Regions from separate parts of the Cutibacterium avidum 44067 genome, predicted to be linked through region 1. Evidence: riboswitches for the same ligand, from Rfam matches in the RefSeq annotation. Region 1 holds a riboswitch; each other region holds the start of a gene.
The links. A riboswitch is a leader RNA that binds a small molecule or an ion and turns the genes downstream of it on or off. The one in region 1 is predicted to bind cobalamin.
Positions count from the first base shown of each region.

Region 2: linked by a shared signal. The riboswitch ahead of PALO_RS04860 (FecCD family ABC transporter permease) and the one ahead of PALO_RS07575 (ABC transporter substrate-binding protein) in region 1 are both predicted to bind cobalamin.
Region 3: linked by a shared signal. The riboswitch ahead of PALO_RS00395 (anaerobic ribonucleoside triphosphate reductase) and the one ahead of PALO_RS07575 (ABC transporter substrate-binding protein) in region 1 are both predicted to bind cobalamin.

Region 1 is NC_021064.1:1,657,439-1,662,871, reverse strand. It holds gene PALO_RS07590 (aminopeptidase P family protein) at 1-1,370, opposite strand, end outside; gene PALO_RS07585 (zinc ribbon domain-containing protein) at 1,593-2,330, shown strand; RNA gene rnpB (RNase P RNA component class A) at 2,391-2,772, shown strand; gene PALO_RS07580 (hypothetical protein) at 2,789-2,989, shown strand; cobalamin riboswitch at 3,024-3,209, shown strand; gene PALO_RS07575 (ABC transporter substrate-binding protein) at 3,251-4,264, shown strand; gene PALO_RS07570 (FecCD family ABC transporter permease) at 4,261-5,295, shown strand; gene PALO_RS07565 (ABC transporter ATP-binding protein) at 5,292-5,433, shown strand, end outside.
Region 2 is NC_021064.1:1,059,639-1,065,071, forward strand. It holds gene PALO_RS04845 (YagU family protein) at 1-454, shown strand, start outside; gene PALO_RS04850 (ABC transporter substrate-binding protein) at 523-1,575, opposite strand; gene PALO_RS04855 (ABC transporter ATP-binding protein) at 1,572-2,405, opposite strand; gene PALO_RS04860 (FecCD family ABC transporter permease) at 2,402-3,421, opposite strand; cobalamin riboswitch at 3,583-3,703, opposite strand; gene PALO_RS04865 (hypothetical protein) at 4,257-5,433, shown strand, end outside.
Region 3 is NC_021064.1:78,190-83,622, forward strand. It holds gene PALO_RS00385 (cutinase family protein) at 1-214, opposite strand, end outside; gene PALO_RS00390 (YbhB/YbcL family Raf kinase inhibitor-like protein) at 441-902, opposite strand; cobalamin riboswitch at 1,077-1,287, shown strand; gene PALO_RS00395 (anaerobic ribonucleoside triphosphate reductase) at 1,363-3,699, shown strand; gene PALO_RS00400 (4Fe-4S single cluster domain-containing protein) at 3,713-4,225, shown strand; gene PALO_RS00405 (DEAD/DEAH box helicase) at 4,209-5,433, opposite strand, start outside.

The DNA.
Region 1 (5,433 bases):
CCGATGCCACGGAACTCCTCGGGGACCAAGAGGTCCGTCTCCTTGAAGTAGATGCCCGGCTCGTCGGAGACGCACATGCCCTTCTTGAGCGGTCCGGAGTAGTCCTGACGACGTGCCTGGTTGCAGTCGTGGACGTCCATGCCGAGGTGATGGGAGGTGCCGTGGACCATCCAACGACGGTGCTGGCCGCCCTCCGGGGAGAGGCATTCCTCGACGCTGACTGGCAGGATGCCCCACTCGTGCAGGTACTCGCAGATGACGCGGATGGCCGCCTGGTGGATCTCTGCGTGGTCGTGTCCGACCTTGGCGACGGCAGCGGCGGCGTCCTGGGCCTCTAGGACGGCTTGGTAGACCCGACGCTGGGCCGGGGAGAACGTGCCCGAGATCGGCAGGGTACGCGTGATGTCGGCGGTGTAGAGGGAATCGACCTCGACACCGGCATCGATGAGGATGAGCTCTCCGGGACGCAGGTCCCCGTCGTTGCGCACCCAGTGCAGGGTGTTGGCGTGGTCACCGGCGGCACAGATCGAGCCGTAGCCGACCTCATTGCCGAGGTGACGGGCGACCCGTCCGAAGGTGCCCTCCATCCAGCGCTCACCGCGTCCCTTGCGCACGGCCTCCGGGATCTCGGCGATCATGGACTCGAAGCCGACCTTGGACTTGAGGCAGGCGTCGCGCAGCTGCTCGACCTCCCAGTCGTCCTTGCAGAAACGCGCGGCTGAGGAAAACTCGTAGAGCTCCTCGTCGGCCTCCTCGGAGCCCTCGGGGCGCAGGGAGTCGACGGTCGCGGTGACGTTCTCGTCGGCGTCACGGATGACACGAACCGTCACGTCGCCGGCTGCCAAGGCGCTGTTGAGCTGAGAGATGTCGCGGCAGGTGAGCCCTGTCATGGCTGACATCTCCTCCAAGGACTCACGCTTGCCGACCCACATCTCGCCGTAGGTCGGGTCGGCGTAGAACTCTCGGTCCGTGCGCGGGGCACGCGGCTTGAAGTACAGCACGTCGCGGGTCTCGGCGGTGGTGTCGACGACGAGCACCGCATTGGGTTCCCGGTCGGTGCCCAGGCCCGAGTAGTAGGCGAAGGCGGTATTGGGACGGAAGGGGTAGTCGCAGTCGTTGTTGCGGCGCATGAGATGCCCAGCCGGAATGACGAGTCGGTCCCCGTCGAAGCGGGAGGCCAGGGCGTCACGGTGGGCAGTCGCCGAGGGCACGGAGCCGAGCGGCTCAGGAAGCTCGTCGGGGTAGGGGGCCCAGTCCGTGGGGATGAACTCGACGAAGGCTTTGGAGAACGGGGTCTGACGCTTGGGGACCTTCTGTTCCTCGGCCTGCTTCATCTGTTCGTTCAGATCTGACGACCTCGTCTCGGTCATATGTGTCGGGACCTCCGTTGGTTGATGGTGTGACTTCCAGTGTAGGTGTCGATGACATGGGCGTACTCGTCAGTGATGTCCTTGAAGGGGAACGAGATCGATGTCGGTGTGTTCGATCAGGCAGGATGCCGTCTACGCGCATCACCCTACCGACGGGAGGTAGGCTGAACCCCACATGTCAACAGGGCCTGCTCAACGGGGCCAGGAACGCAGGAGGTCAGCGTGAAAGCCGCGGCACAGGATCAGTGGAAGCTTCTCGATCTTGCACGGACTGACCGTCTGATCGCCCGGGCCCAGCACCGTCGTCAGACCCTGCCCGAGCTGGCCGAGCTCAAGGACCTCGCGGTCCAGCGCAGGGCCCTTGCCGAGGAGGTCGTCGCCAAGTCGACCGCGCTGTCGGACGCCAAGATGGAACAGGAGCGCATCGAGGGTGACCTCGAGCCGGCCCGTGCCCGCATGGATCGCAATCAGAAGACCGTCGATTCCGGTTCCGTCACCGACCACAAGGCCTTGAAGGGGCTGACCGAGGAGATCGAGCATCTCGGGCGACGCATCAGCCTGCTGGAGGACGCCGAGCTCGACGCCATGCAGGCCGTCGAGGACGCCGAAGCCGCTCACTCCGACGCGGATCGTCGTCGTATCGAGCTGGATGGGCACATCCGCACCGTCCTCGCGTCTCGCGATGCCGGTCTCAAGGGGATCGACGACGAGCTGGTCGAGTTGTGCCGGTCTCGCGAGACCCAGGCGGGTGGTGTCCCGGCTGATCTCCTCAAGCTCTACGAGATGCTGCGCGAGCGCACCGGGATGGGATGTGCCAAGCTCGTCCACGGGGTGTGTGAGGGATGTGGCATTGCTGCGAATCCGGCCGACCTGCGCACCTATGCCGCAGCCGCCGAGGACGATGTCGTGCGTTGCGAGGAGTGCGACCGGATTTTGGTGCGCACCGAGGAGTCCTTCTGAGAATTGCGCCGTTGCCCGTGTGGCGACGATGCGGCAATGACCGTAGAATCGACGGTCGGACGAGCCATCCGGGTGATCGCGGCAGTCTTGAGCTGTCGAGGAAAGTCCGGGCTCCACAGAGCAGGGTGGTGGGTAACGCCCACCCGGGGTGACCCGCGGGACAGTGCCACAGAAAACAAACTGCCGGCTTTCGGGCCGGTGAGGGTGAAACGGCGGGGTAAGGGCCCACCGCGTCATCGGTGACGGTGACGGCACGGCAAACCCCACTTGGAGCAAGGCCAAGAAGACCGTGAGGTCGCGGACGTGTTCGAGGGCTGCTCGCCCGAGCGTCCGGGTAGGCTGCGCAGCCGAAAGGCTGGAGGATGCCAGCAATGGCGTTCACAGATGGATGATCACCGGCCCTGAGGGGCCACAGAACCCGGCTTACAGGATGGCTCGTCCCTCCTATCATCAGGTCCATGAAGTTCGGAATTCGTACTCCCAGCCTGTCCAGAACCATCTCGGCCAGGACGCGTGGTCGAGTCACGAGGACCGTCAAGCGCACCCTCATCCCCGGTTACGGCCGTAAGGGAATGGGCTGGCTGCGAGATCCACGTCGAGCCGCCTACAACAAGGTTTACCGGAAGACGACGATGCGTTTCGGTGACCTGTTCAAGTGAGGTAACCCCTTGGAGGAAAACATACGAAGGGGATGCTAACATGCTCACGTCAGGTTGCTGGTGACCCCACCAGCGCTGGAATCCGGTGAGAAGCCGGAGCTGACGCGCAGCGGTATGACTGATCTGCCCCGGCGAACGCCACTGGTGCCATGAGCACTGGGAAGGAGCCGGGAACGGAGACGAGGTCGAGCCCGAAGACCACCTGACGCCGTCCTGTCGGTACCCGGTCGCGCACGCCGAACACAGAAAGCTGGCTTCCTCATGCCCGTCACCCCGTCATCCCTTCGCCGCGTCCTCGTGGCATCGGTGGTTCCCGCCGTCCTGCTCGCCGGCTGTGCCGGTGCCCCCAAGGACTCCGCCTCATCGTCGTCCCCCTCGGTCTCAGCGTCGGCTTCTGGTCCGATCACCATCACCAACTGCGGACAGCAGGTCACCCTCGACAAACCAGCCACGAGGGCAGTGACCCTCAATCAGGGAGCCACTGAGGACGTGCTGGCCATCGGCGGTGAGTCCAAGCTCGTCGGCACCGCCTACCTTGACAGTGGGATCCCGGCGAAGTGGAAGAAGGCCTATGACTCGGTCAAGGTGCTCTCCAAGGAGTACCCGTCCAAGGAGACCTTCCTGGCCGCCAAGCCTGATCTGGCGCTGTCCTCGTATTCCAGCGCTTTCACGGACAAGGCCGTCGGCACGCGTGATGAGCTGAAGAAACAGGGAATTGCCACCTACATCAGCCCCTTCGGCTGCCCCAAGGGCACGCCCTCGGCCGAAACCACCTGGGAAAATGTCTGGAAGGAAATGACCGAGGTGGGGACTCTCATCGGCGTCAAGGATGCGGCTGACAAGGCCATTTCCGAGCAGCGCGATGCCCTCAAGGAGGTCACCGGGAACAAGCACGGCACCGGGACGTCGATCGTCTGGTTCGACTCGGGAGACAAGACCCCGTTCATCGGCGCCGGACATGGCGGACCCCAGCTCCTCATGGACGCTGTCGGTGCCAAGAACCTCTTCGCCCATCTCGACGGCGGTTGGGCAGACGGCTCCTGGGAGAAGATCGTCGCATCCAACCCTGACGTCATCGTGGTCGCCGATGCCAGTTGGTCCACGGCGACGTCGAAGATCGACTACATGAGGAAGGACCCCGTCCTCAGCCAGATGAAGGCCGTCAAGGAGAACAAATTCGTCACCGTGCCGTTCTCCCAGAGCACCCCTGGTGCCGAACTCGTGGACGGTGCGAAGACCCTCAATGACGGTCTGGCGAAGATCACCGGCAAGTGAGTCGTCAGCGTAGTTGGCTGATCACCGGCATCCTCGCCATGGCCTTGGTCGGCAGTGTCCTCGTGGTGCTCGGGACCGGGGCGGTACACGTTCCTGTCCATGACGTCGCGAGGGTGGTGGCCCGACGATTCCGCCTCATCGAGGGCGCCGACGTCACCGTTCTCGATGATCAGATCGTGTGGCAGCTGCGGGCTCCGCGCGTCATCGGATCGATGGCCGTCGGCGCTTTGCTGGCGATGTGCGGCGCGGTACTGCAGACCCTGACCGGTAATGACCTGGCCGATCCCTATCTGCTCGGCATCTCCAGTGGAGCCTCGGTGGGTGCGGTCTTCGTCCTCATCATCGGAATCTCCAGCACTCTGGGGCAGTCCGTCCTCATGACACTGGCCTCCTTCGGTGGGGCGGTCGGGGCCCTGACCATGGTGCTGGCCATGGCCACTGGCAAGTCCGGGGAGTTACCCGCCAGCCGGACCATCCTGGCCGGGGTGGCCGTCGGACAGTTGTGCGGCGCGGCGGTGTCCATGATGATCATGGTGTGTGGTGAGTCGAACGCCGCTCGATCAGCCCTGTCGTGGACCCTCGGGTCGTTCACCGGTGTGAGATGGGGATCGACGATCACCCTGGCCGTCGCCACCGTTCCGGCCCTCATCGCCGGGATGGCATTGTGCCACACCCTTGACGCCTTCGCCTTCGGTGACGTCAGCGCGATGTCCCTGGGAGTACCGGTCAACACCGTGCGCTGGATGATCATGGTTGGCACCGCCCTGCTGACCGCTCTCAGCGTGGCCTTCGTCGGTCCCATCGGATTCGTCGGGCTGACGGTCCCACACATCGTGAGGTTCTGGACCGGGCCACGACACGCCCGGCTGCTACCGGTGTCGGCCCTCGTCGGAGCCCTGCTCATGGTGTGGTCTGACACCGCAGCGAGATGCCTGCGCCCTGACACCGAGATTCCCGTCGGGGTCATCACTGCGGCCGTCGGAGCCCCGGTGCTGGTCGTCCTGCTGCGTCGACAGGCGTCTCGATCATGAGTGCCGGGACAGCAGCAACGTTGCGAGCTGAGGATCTTGGTTGGACGGTCGACGGGACGATGATCCTGTCCGGGGTCGACGTGGAGATTCGGCCAGAGGTCATGACGATGGTCATCGGGCTGAACGGATCCGGGAAGA
Region 2 (5,433 bases), 600 kb from region 1:
GGAAGTTCCGCTGCCTCCGCGCACCGCGGCACGCAATGCCACGAACCCTCCCCAGCAGCTCCTTCAGCAACTTGGGTTCAGCGAGCACTTCACTCACATGTCGTACACCTTCAGCGGGTGGCCGCTCCCCTTCGTGAGCTTCATCGTCCACTTCGGGTTCTCGATCTTCTTCGCCGTCGTGTACGCGCTGCTGGCCGAGAAGCACCCTCGCGTCAAGCTGTGGCAGGGCGCGGTGTTCGGCTTGGCCATCTGGGTGCTCTTCCATCTCATCCTCATGCCAGCCATGGGCACCGTTCCCGCCCCCTGGCACCAGCCCTTCGACGAGCACCTCAGCGAGTCCTTCGGGCACGTGTTCTGGATGTGGGTCATCGAGCTCACCCGGCGTGACCTGCGCAACCGCATCACCGGAGAGCCTGATGCCGAGGTTCCGCTCCCTGCACTTGGAGGTAACTGACATCGGATGTGGATCCGCACTGGTCCGCTCGACGACCGTGTGAAGGTGGGCGATCGTCGAGCGGGGGCTCAGCCGCGAGCGGTCACGTCGTGCCGCGGCTTGATCCCTGACGCGGGGACCAAGCGGTACTTCTCCAAGGACTGTCGCAGTGTCTCGGCAGCATCGACGTTGAGTGGACTACTGGTCCACGCCGGGTACGCGATGTTGACGAACCGGCGGTTCTTCACGGCAGGAAGGTTCTTCGTGGCCGGATTGGCCTCGAGCAGGGCGACCTTCTGGGCCATCGTCTGGCCGGGGTAGTCGTCGAAGACAATGACGTCGGGTCGGGTCTGCGCGATCTTCTCCCACGAGATCGTCGTCCACGTGTTGGCCACGTCCGTGGTGGCGCTCACGGCACCCGCCGCCTTGATGATGCCTTCAGGGCCGCCGTAGCGCCCACTGGTGAACACGCTGCCGGTGTCGCCGCTGTCGACCATGAGCACCGTCGGCTTGGTCGATGCCTGAGGGGCTCGGGCCAGAGCCCGACGTCGCGTGTCGATGTCCTTGACGACCCTCCGGGCCTCCTGGGTGTGCCCTGTGACGGCGCCCAGGTTGCTCAGATCCGACCGCAGGGCCGTCCAGGGATCCATGACTCCGCGAGCCTTGTCATCGCTCTTCGCACGGCAACTCTCCGACAACACGTAGGCACTGATGCCCCGTGCGCGCAGCTCCTCGGGAGTGAGATGGGTGCTTTCACCGTATCCATATCCGTACCCGGCGAGCATGACGTCGGGTCGCGCGCCCAGAACCTGTTCGAGCGTCGGGTAGGAGCCGTCACTGTCGGGCAGGGCCGACACCGCCCGGTGGCCGTAAACCTTCGCCAAGGCATCGGTCTGGCCCTTGATCCCCGTCGCCGCGACGATCTGGTCGCCGGCGCCGATCGACAACATCATCGCGACCATGTTGCTGTCGTTGACGAACACTCGTCGCGCATGGGAGGGGAAGGCTCGGCGAGCACCACAGTTGGTGATGGTGACCGTCGAGGGACCGGAGCCGCTCGAGATCGAGGAACTCGTGTGGGTCACGTGGGCGCAACTCGTGAGGGCGGCCGCGCCGGCGACGATGAGTGGTGATCGGGTCATGAGGTGCCTTCCGGTCGGGATGTGTCAGTGGGATGGGTGTGACACAACGGGCCGGGGCTCGCCGGGTCACAGAGAAGATGGGATAGGCCCGTGATGGGGTCGACGTGGCGCGTGAGCCTCATGCCGAATGCCTTGCTCACCTCGCCACGGGTGAACACGTCATGTGGTGGACCCTGGGTGAGCACGCGTCCCCCTGCGAGAACGGCGACGTGATCGGCGTACCGCTCGGTCAACGTGAGGTCATGGATCGCCACGACGACGGTCTGGTCGAGGTCACGGATGAGTGCGAGCAGGTGATGCTGCTGGGCCAGGTCCAGGTGGTTGGTCGGTTCATCCAGCATGAGTATGGGAGTGCGCTGGGCCAGCCCACGGGCCAGCATGACTCGACGGCGCTCTCCACCGGACAGTCGTGAGCAGGGCCGATCGGCGTAGTCGGACATGTCGACCCGGTCTAGTGATTCCATGACGATGCGATGCTCGTCCTCACCGCCGTGGTCCCACGGCCGTCCATAAGGGGTACGTCCCAGGGCGACGAGTTCACGCACGAGCAGGTCACCAGGTGGTGAGTCCTCCTGGGCGACGAAGGACACCTGGCGTGCGCGTTGTCTGGCCGAGAGACGTCGGAGGGGGACATCGTCGAGGAACACGTCTCCGGCGGCCGGCCGGCTGATTCCGGCGATGGCACGCAGCAGGGTCGACTTGCCCGAACCGTTGAGCCCGATGATGGCCGTGACGGTACCGGGCTCGAAGTCCAGATCGACGTCTCGGACGATGGTTCGCCCCTCGACCTGCGCCGCGAGACGTCGTGTGGTCAGTCGGGTGCCCATCATGCCCCCGCGTACTGGTAGTGGCGCCGTCCCAGCAGTAGTAGGAACACCGGGGCGCCTAGCAGACCTGTGACGATGCTCAACGGAGTCTCCTGCGGGCGGCTTGCCACCCGGGAGAGGACGTCGACCCACACGAGGAAGAGTGCGCCGAACAGAGCGCTGACCGGCAGGACGACGCGATGGCGCGGTCCCACGAGGAGCCTGGTGAGGTGGGGAATGACGAGGCCCACGAATCCGATGCCGCCGGAGACCGCGACGATCGCGCTCACGAGGATGGCCTGGACGATGAAAAGGGCGACTCTCAGGCCGGTGACCGGAACCCCGAGCGAGGAGGCGAGTTCCGGGCCTGCTGCTAGCGCGTCGAGCCACCTGGATCCAATCATGAGCAACAGCAGGGTGACGACGACCACCACCGCCGTCGGCACGAGGGTCTGCCAAGAGGCGCCTGCCACGCTGCCCAACAGCCAGAAGAGGACGGACTGGGCCGATTTCGGGTCGTTGCTGTGGAAGACCAGGAAGCTCGACATCGCGCTGAAGGCTGAGGACATGACGACACCGGTGAGGACGAGCCGCAAGGGGCTCAGACCTCCCTGGGCCATGGCGATGCCGAACACGGCCGCGGTCGCGACGAGGGCACCGAGAAGGGCACCCAGGTACAGCGAGTACACGCCGAAGGCCGCCAGCGTTCCCGTGGTGATGACGGCTGTCGCCCCGACGCTGGCCCCTGCCGAGACCCCGAGCATGTAGGGATCGGCCAACGGGTTGCGTACCAAGGTCTGCATGACGGCGCCGCCGACGGACAGTCCGGCCCCGGCGACGACGGCCAGCACCGTTCGTGGAAGTCGCAACCCCCACACGATCTGGTCCACGGTGGCCTCGACGCTGCCTCCGCGCACGTGTACATCCAGGACGTGCCACGCCTGTTCGATGGGCAGCCGGATCGTGCCGAAGGCCAGCGAGAGCACGACGCTCAGGATGAGGGCAACCGCCAGGACCAGCAGTACGGGCCCGGCGGGCAACCGGTGATCCTCGTGGGCCCGCGATGACGTCGATCCGTCCGACAGTTGCCGTTGCCCGGGCGAAGCGCAGGGATGGGTGTCTCGATGGCGGACATGTGGCAAAGGAACTCCTGGCGGTTGACGCCCATCTCGCGAGGCGTACGGCGGCTGCATTCGCCGGGAGGTTTTCGGGCTCGGGGTCGCGCGGCTCGTCCCCTTCCCAGGTGTCTCCACCCAGTGGGCTCGCGGCGAGCCATCACCCACACCGCTGCGCGTCAGTCCTGGATTCGCACCAGGTTCCCTGACCGGCGAGACGCACCGTACCACGCAGGTGGTGAATCGTCCCACTCATTCATGAACCCGCCCCGAGAATCGAAATCTCCATCCCGAGCGACATGTCCCAGAAGTGGCGGATGTCTCACTCGTACACTGTCTACAGGCGAGGTCATGCAGTGGTGGCGGCCCGGAAAGGCGACGTGCAGACTCGGTATGTATCCACGAGATGAAACAAAGGCTGTCGACGGGTTTCAGTGGTCTTGTTGCTGCCTGGGGGCCATTGTCCCAGTTCGGTGTCCGATCACATGCTCGTCATCACGGGTTCATGTCCTGTTCACAACCGCGTCATTACTGGATATTCCAGATCGCCGCCCTTTGCGAATTGAACCTCCGCGTCGCTAGCATTGGATCGCAGATCCTCCCGGGGTGGTTGCCTATTCTCCTTGACAGGGGCGTGCATCTTCTCCTTGACAGGGGCGTGCATCTTCTCCTTGACAGGGGCGTGCATCGACTTCCACAGGGGCTCTGTGAAGCACGTCAATTCCTATGGATGCGAATCCGTGAGGAGTATGAAAAAGCCATGCCCTTGAAGAGACGTCCAGGGCGCAGAGTCCTCGCGGCGGCTGCCTCGGCAGTCCTCGCAGTGTCTGCCATGATGCAGGTGCCGGCGGCTCACGCCGTCATTCCACCCAAGCCGCAGGGCTATCCGATCGCGCACCTCTATGAGTCGTGCACGGATGCCTCCGCCCACGCCCAGGGATACCCCGAGTGGCATTACGGTGAGACGGGACGACGCTACCTCAGCGACGGCACGATCCAGTTCACCAACCGCACCGATCAGGTCGTGCCGTACACCGGCACGATCGAAACTGAGAGCAACCACGCCATTTCGGCGACCTCGGCGGCGAAGCTCCCCTCCGGATGGAACACCACCGCCAAGTCTGACATCGGCCTCAAGCTGTCCAATGGCTGGGTCGAGGGTGAGACCGTCGGTCCCGTTAAGCTCAAGCCGGGTGAGTCGATCCGCGTCGAATACGGCGTCCTCGAAAAGGACTTCGTCTCGATGTTCGTCACCTGCCGCGACGGCGTCCTACAGAACTCCAACGGCGCTAACGTCATTCGCGGCACCGGTCCGGCCGAGCGATACGCCTTCGTCTACCTCATCCACGCCGACGGCTCCATCTCGGATCTGGCGATGCAGATCCCGTCGCGCCACGCGGGTGCCAACAGCAAGCCGATGGGATCGGACGCCTACACCGCCATGTCGGGCCCCAGCCTGGAGTCCGTGGCGAAGCCGACCGACCACGTCGTCGAGCCCGCCGTCGCTCCGCAGAAGGATCCGTCCTGGCCGGCGAAGGGTCAGACCTGCCGTGCCCGCGACATCGCGTGGTACCCCTACGACATCTCGTCGATCCAGCCCACCTACCGCAAGCCCGGCTACTCGACGGACTTCCTCAACTGGTCGAAGGCCCCCTACGACTACCACCCGGTGACCGACTTCGTCGTGGGTGCCCAGTACAACGGGTACGCCAACTGGATGGGTCGCTACGGCCGCCTGCCGGCAGGATGGCTTGGCAGCGTCGGGGCCACCAACCGTGCCTACATGCCCGTCGGAACCGCCCTTGGTGCGGTACACCTGCAGCCCGGTGAGCGCGTGCGCGTCACCTATGGCACGACGATGACCCGCGTGAACTATCGCGAGATCCACTGCGGCAGAGACGGAAAGTACAGCTTGGTGTCGAACTACGGCACCGCCT
Region 3 (5,433 bases), 950 kb from region 1:
GCAGGGTGTGAGGGTCAGCCGCAGGGTAGTCCAGGTAGACCTGACGGACGGTTCCCTTGCCCTTCCACTTCTGGGCCACAGCGTCACGGATCGACGTGATGGTCTCGCCATAGGGAGGGGTTTCCCCGGAGCCGCGAACGCCGACGAACATCACGGAGGCACACTCCATCTGGGATGCCTGTTCTGAGGACACCGGGTCTGAGCCCCAGCCCATTCCTGCTCCGGGAGTGATGGGCGCGGCAGGTTTGGGGGAGTCCGCGGATTCGCTGGCATAGCTGGTGCTGGTGGTCGTCGGTGTGGGGGTTGCTGACTCAGCACTGGCGGAAAACGGCATCGATACCAGGCCGAGGGCGACGAGGAGGGTGAGCAATGTCTGCCGGAGCTTCACGACGCCAGTCAAGCAGGAACCGCCGACACGTGGTCGGCGGCTCTGATTATCGTCAGGACTGCTGGAAGGTTCCGGTGATCGACGCGGAGTCCAGCTCGCTGGTGTGTATGGCGAAGCGGACCTGGACGTTGGCGGCGTCGTCAGGAATGTCGAGATGCTCGCTCGGCATGGCATGGACGGTGTGGATGTAGCGGTGGGCCGGTCCGGGCGGCGGGCAGGCGCCGGAGTAGCCGTCCTCCTGGTAGTCGTTGGCCCACTCGCGCACGCCGGAGGGCAGCGGGCCGCCTTCGTCGAGGGAGGTGACGTCGGCCGGGATGTCGGCGAGGATCCAGTGCCAGAAGCCGGAACCAGTGGGGGCGTCGGGGTCGTAGATGGTGATCGCGTAGGACTTGGTGCCCTCTGGGCCGAGCGTCCAGCTCAGCTGCGGGCTGACGTTCTTGCCGCCCGCATCGGTGTGGGCGTAGGCCAGGGCGATCGGCTGGCCTTCCTTGATGGACGTGCTGGTGATCTCCATGGGTTGTGTCCTTTCCCTGGGCGTGTGTCCATGATGCCAGCCTGATGTGCGATCCGAAGGGCGTGGCAACTGGCTCTGATCGCGGGGGAGCGCGCCCGCCACGGCGAGACGAGGGGGCGGGTGTGCGGATGCTTCGAGACGCGTATACCCTTCATCTTGTGCTGGTTTCCATCACGGAACACCAGATGTAGGGGTTTCTCGACATCTGGCGGTGATGGGAGGAAAGAGGGAATCCGGTGGGAAACCGGAACTGCCCCGCAGCGGTGACAGGGAACGACGGCGACACACGCACTGGCCATCCGGCTGGGAAGCGTCGCTCGGTAGGAACCCGTCTGGCGACGGAAAGCCCTGAAGTCCGAAGACCTGCCAGTGCCCGGGTCAGCGACCCGGTACGACTACGGGCGCGCGGGACGACCCGGGGCGAACTTGCTCCACTCGTGCGCTGCTTCGAGGAGAGAGCATGTCGACCACCCTTCATCCGGTGTCCATCAGCCAGCAGCGAGCAGTACCAGCATCCATCCTCAAGAGGGACGGGCGGGTCATCGGATTCGACTCGACGAAGATCGTCGAGGCCGTCCGCAAGGCCTTCGTCGCCTGCGGCATCGACGCCCCCGAACTCCTGGCCTCCGAGGTCGCCCTCGAGGTGCTCTCCCGACTGAGCGAGATGGGTGAGGACACCCCTGATGTCGAGGCCATCCAGGATCTCGTCGAGAAGGCCCTCATGGATCAGGGACATGACGACGTCGCCAAGGCCTACATCCTCTACCGTCAGCGTCGCACCGTCGCCCGCGACCAGCAGTCCGCCCTCATGCGCACCCTGCGCGAGATCACCTTCGCCTCCGCCGAGGAGGCTGACGCCAAGCGGGAGAACGCCAACGTCGACGGCAACTCCGCAATGGGGTCGATGCTGCGCTACGGAACCGAGTCGGCCAAGCAGTTCAACCTGCTCGAGGTGCTCGACCCCACCCATGCCGCCGCCCATCGTGACGGGGACATCCACATCCACGACCTCGACTTCCTCACCCTGACGACCACCTGTTGCCAGATCAACCTCACCGATCTCTTCGAGCACGGCTTCTCCACCGGCCACGGCGTGCTGCGAGCCCCGCAATCGATCGGGTCGTATGCGGCCCTGGCCTGCATTGCGATCCAGTCCAACCAGAATGACCAACACGGTGGCCAGGCGGTGCCGAACTTTGACCGAGACATGGCGCCGGGGGTCGCCAAGACCTTCGTCAAGGCCGCCCAAACCGGTCTGACGAGGACCTTCGAGGTCCTCGGTGGTGACGAGGAGTATCTCGACGAGGTGCGCGAGGCGGCCTCCGGGTGGGTGCTGGAGCCGGATGGCGCCGCGCTGGCCCATGAGAAGGAGCAGGTGGCGGAACTGTTCGCCGGGCTCATCGACGACACCGACCGGGTCGCCGACAGAGTCCGTCGCCAGGCTGTCGAGGAGACGCGTCGTCAGACCTACCAGGCGATGGAGGCCCTCATCGCCAATCTCAACACCATGAATTCGCGAGCCGGGGCGCAGACCCCGTTCTCGTCGATCAATTACGGCACCGACACCAGCCCGGAGGCGCGGATGGTGATGCACTGCCTGCTGGAGGCCACCGAGGCCGGTCTGGGCGGCGGGGAGACCGCGATCTTCCCGATCCAGATCTTCCGGGTGCAGAAGGGCGTCAATCTCGACGACGACGACCCCAACCACGACCTGTTCCGGCTGGCCTGCCGGGTGAGTGCCAAGCGCCTCTTCCCGAACTTCTCCTTCCAGGACGCCCCGTTCAACGCCGAGTACTACGTGCCCGGCCATCCCGAGACCGAGATCGCCTACATGGGCTGCCGCACCCGGGTGATGTCGAACGTCCATGACCCCTCGCGGGCCCAGACCTGGGGACGCGGGAACCTCTCCTTCACCTCGATCAACCTGCCGAGGCTGGCGATCGAGGCCAACCACGACGTCAATGCTTTCTTCACCTCCTTCGACCGGATGATCGACCTCGTCATCGACCAGTTGCTCGACCGGCTCAAGATCCAGTCCCACAAGCTGGTGCGGAACTTCCCCTTCCTCATGGGGCAGGGGGTCTGGATCGGTTCGGAGAACTTGGGGCCTGACGATGCCGTCGCCGAGGTGCTCGAGCACGGGACCCTGTCGGTGGGGTTCATCGGGCTGGCCGAGACCCTGACGGCCTTGGTCGGCGTCCACCATGGTGAGTCGGAGGAGGCCCAGCAACTCGGCCTACGGATCGTCGGCCACCTGCGAGAGAGGATGGACGAGGCGGCCGAGCGCACCGGGTTGAACTTCTCGGCCCTGGCCACACCGGCGGAGGGACTGTCGGGGCGATTCGTGCGGATGGATCGTCAGCGTTACGGGTCGATCCCGGGAGTCACCGACCGGGAGTACTACACCAACAGCTTCCACGTGCCGGTCTGGTACCACATCGGTGCTGCGGACAAGATCCGCATTGAGGCTCCTTATCACGCCTTCACCAACGGCGGTCACATCTCGTACGTCGAGCTGTCGGGGGACCCGGCACGCAACGTCGACGCCTTCGAGACCCTCGTGCGGTACATGGCTGCCAGCGGCATCGGGTACGGGTCCATCAACCACCCGGTCGACCGGGATCCTCAGTGCGGCTACACCGGGATCATCGACGACGAGTGCCCCAAGTGCGGCCGTCACGAGGATTCCGGGTCCTTCGACCGGATTCGCCGCATCACCGGCTACCTCGTCGGTGGGCTGGACCGATTCAACGACGCCAAGCGGGCCGAGGTCCGCGACCGCGTCAAGCACGGATGAGGCCGGAGCGAGGATGAGGGTTGCCGGGATCGAGCCGGAGTCGATTGTCGATGGTCCCGGCATCCGCTTCACGGTCTTCGCGCAGGGATGCCCGCTGAAGTGTCCCGGGTGCCAGAACCCTGGTACCTGGGACCCCTGCGGTGGCCAGGAGATCGACGTCGAGGAGATCATCACCGCGATGGGATTGTCGGTGTTGGCGTCCGGATTGACGCTCTCGGGCGGTGAGGCGAGTCGTCAGCCTGGAGATTGCGCGAGGTTGGCCCGTGCTGCCCACGAGATGGGGTGGGACGTCTGGGCATGGTCCGGATTCACCGTGGACGCCCTGCTGCGTCAGGCCCGGCACAGCCCAGAGCTGGCCGAGATGCTGGACCAGGTGGACGTCCTGGTCGACGGACCTTTCCAGCTGGCACGACGCACCCTCACCCTGCCGTGGCGGGGAAGCGGTAACCAGCGGATCATCGACCTCCCCGCGACCCTGCGCGAGGGGCGAGTGGTGGAGTGGGAATCCGTCAGTCCAGCCGGCTGAAGGCCCTTGTCCGAAGTACCAGGTCCTCGGCCTCGTCACACTCGTCGAGGTCGACGGTCGCGGTGATCGACCAGTCGTGGTTACCGGCAGGGTCGTCGATGATCTGACGAACCAACCAGACCCGGGCGTCGCGGCGTCCCGACTCCTTCTCGATCATGAACAGACCGGGGGCGCGGGCGTCCGGGCCGTCGTTGATCTCGTCGTGCTCGTCCCAGTAGTCGCCCAGGGTGTCCTCCCAGGCATTGGTCGTCATGGCAGAACTGTCGGGCTCGAGGGCTCCCAGGGCCTCGAAGTCGTCGTCTGCGGCCAGGATCACCTTGCGGAACAAGGCATTGCGTACCATGACGGTGAAGGCCCGCTGGTTGGAGGTGAAGGTCCGTACCGGACGGACCTCTTCGGGTTCCTCATCGACGGGATGGGTGAGTTCCTCCCACTCGTCGATGAGGGAGGAGTCGGTGGAGCGGACGACCTCGCCCAGCCAGGAGATGACGTCGGCAAGCTCCTCGGTCCGCTCGGACTCGGGGACTGTCTGACGCAGCGCACGGTAGGCATCGGTCAGATAGCGCAGCACCAGACCCTCGCTGCGTTGCACCTTGTAGTGGGCGCAGAACTCGCCGAAGGTCATGGCGCGTTCGTACATGTCGCGCACGACCGACTTGGGCTGCAGGGCGTCGGAGGGAATCCACGGGTGGCTTGGGGCGAAGATCTCGAACAAGGCGTCGAGGGTCTCCTCGAGCGGGCGTGGCCACTCGATCTCCTCGACGGCGGCCATCCGATCCTCGTAGTCGTAGCCGTCCTCCTTCATGCGCGCGATGGCCTCGCCACGCGCGGCATGCTGCTGGGCTATGAGGACGCTCATCGGATTGTCGAGGGTGGCCTCGATGACGCTGACGACGTCGAGGGCGTGGGTGGGGGACTCCGGGTCGAGGGTCGCGACGGCCTCGCTGGCGAAGGCCGACAGCGGCTGATTGAGGGCGAAGTCGTCCTGCAGGGCCTCGTTCATCGCGAACTTGCGGCCACCGGGGGTGGGCTCGTCGAGACGGTGGACGACCTCGGAGCGCAGCAGGGACAGCCCGATCTGCACGGCGCGGCGGTAGAGGCGACGTCGTTCGGCGACGACCGGGGTGGAGGAGTCGACGAGGTGCTGGACCGCCCGGGCGGTGTCCTCGTCACGCTGCAGCAGGTTGAGCAGCATCGCCTCGGTGATC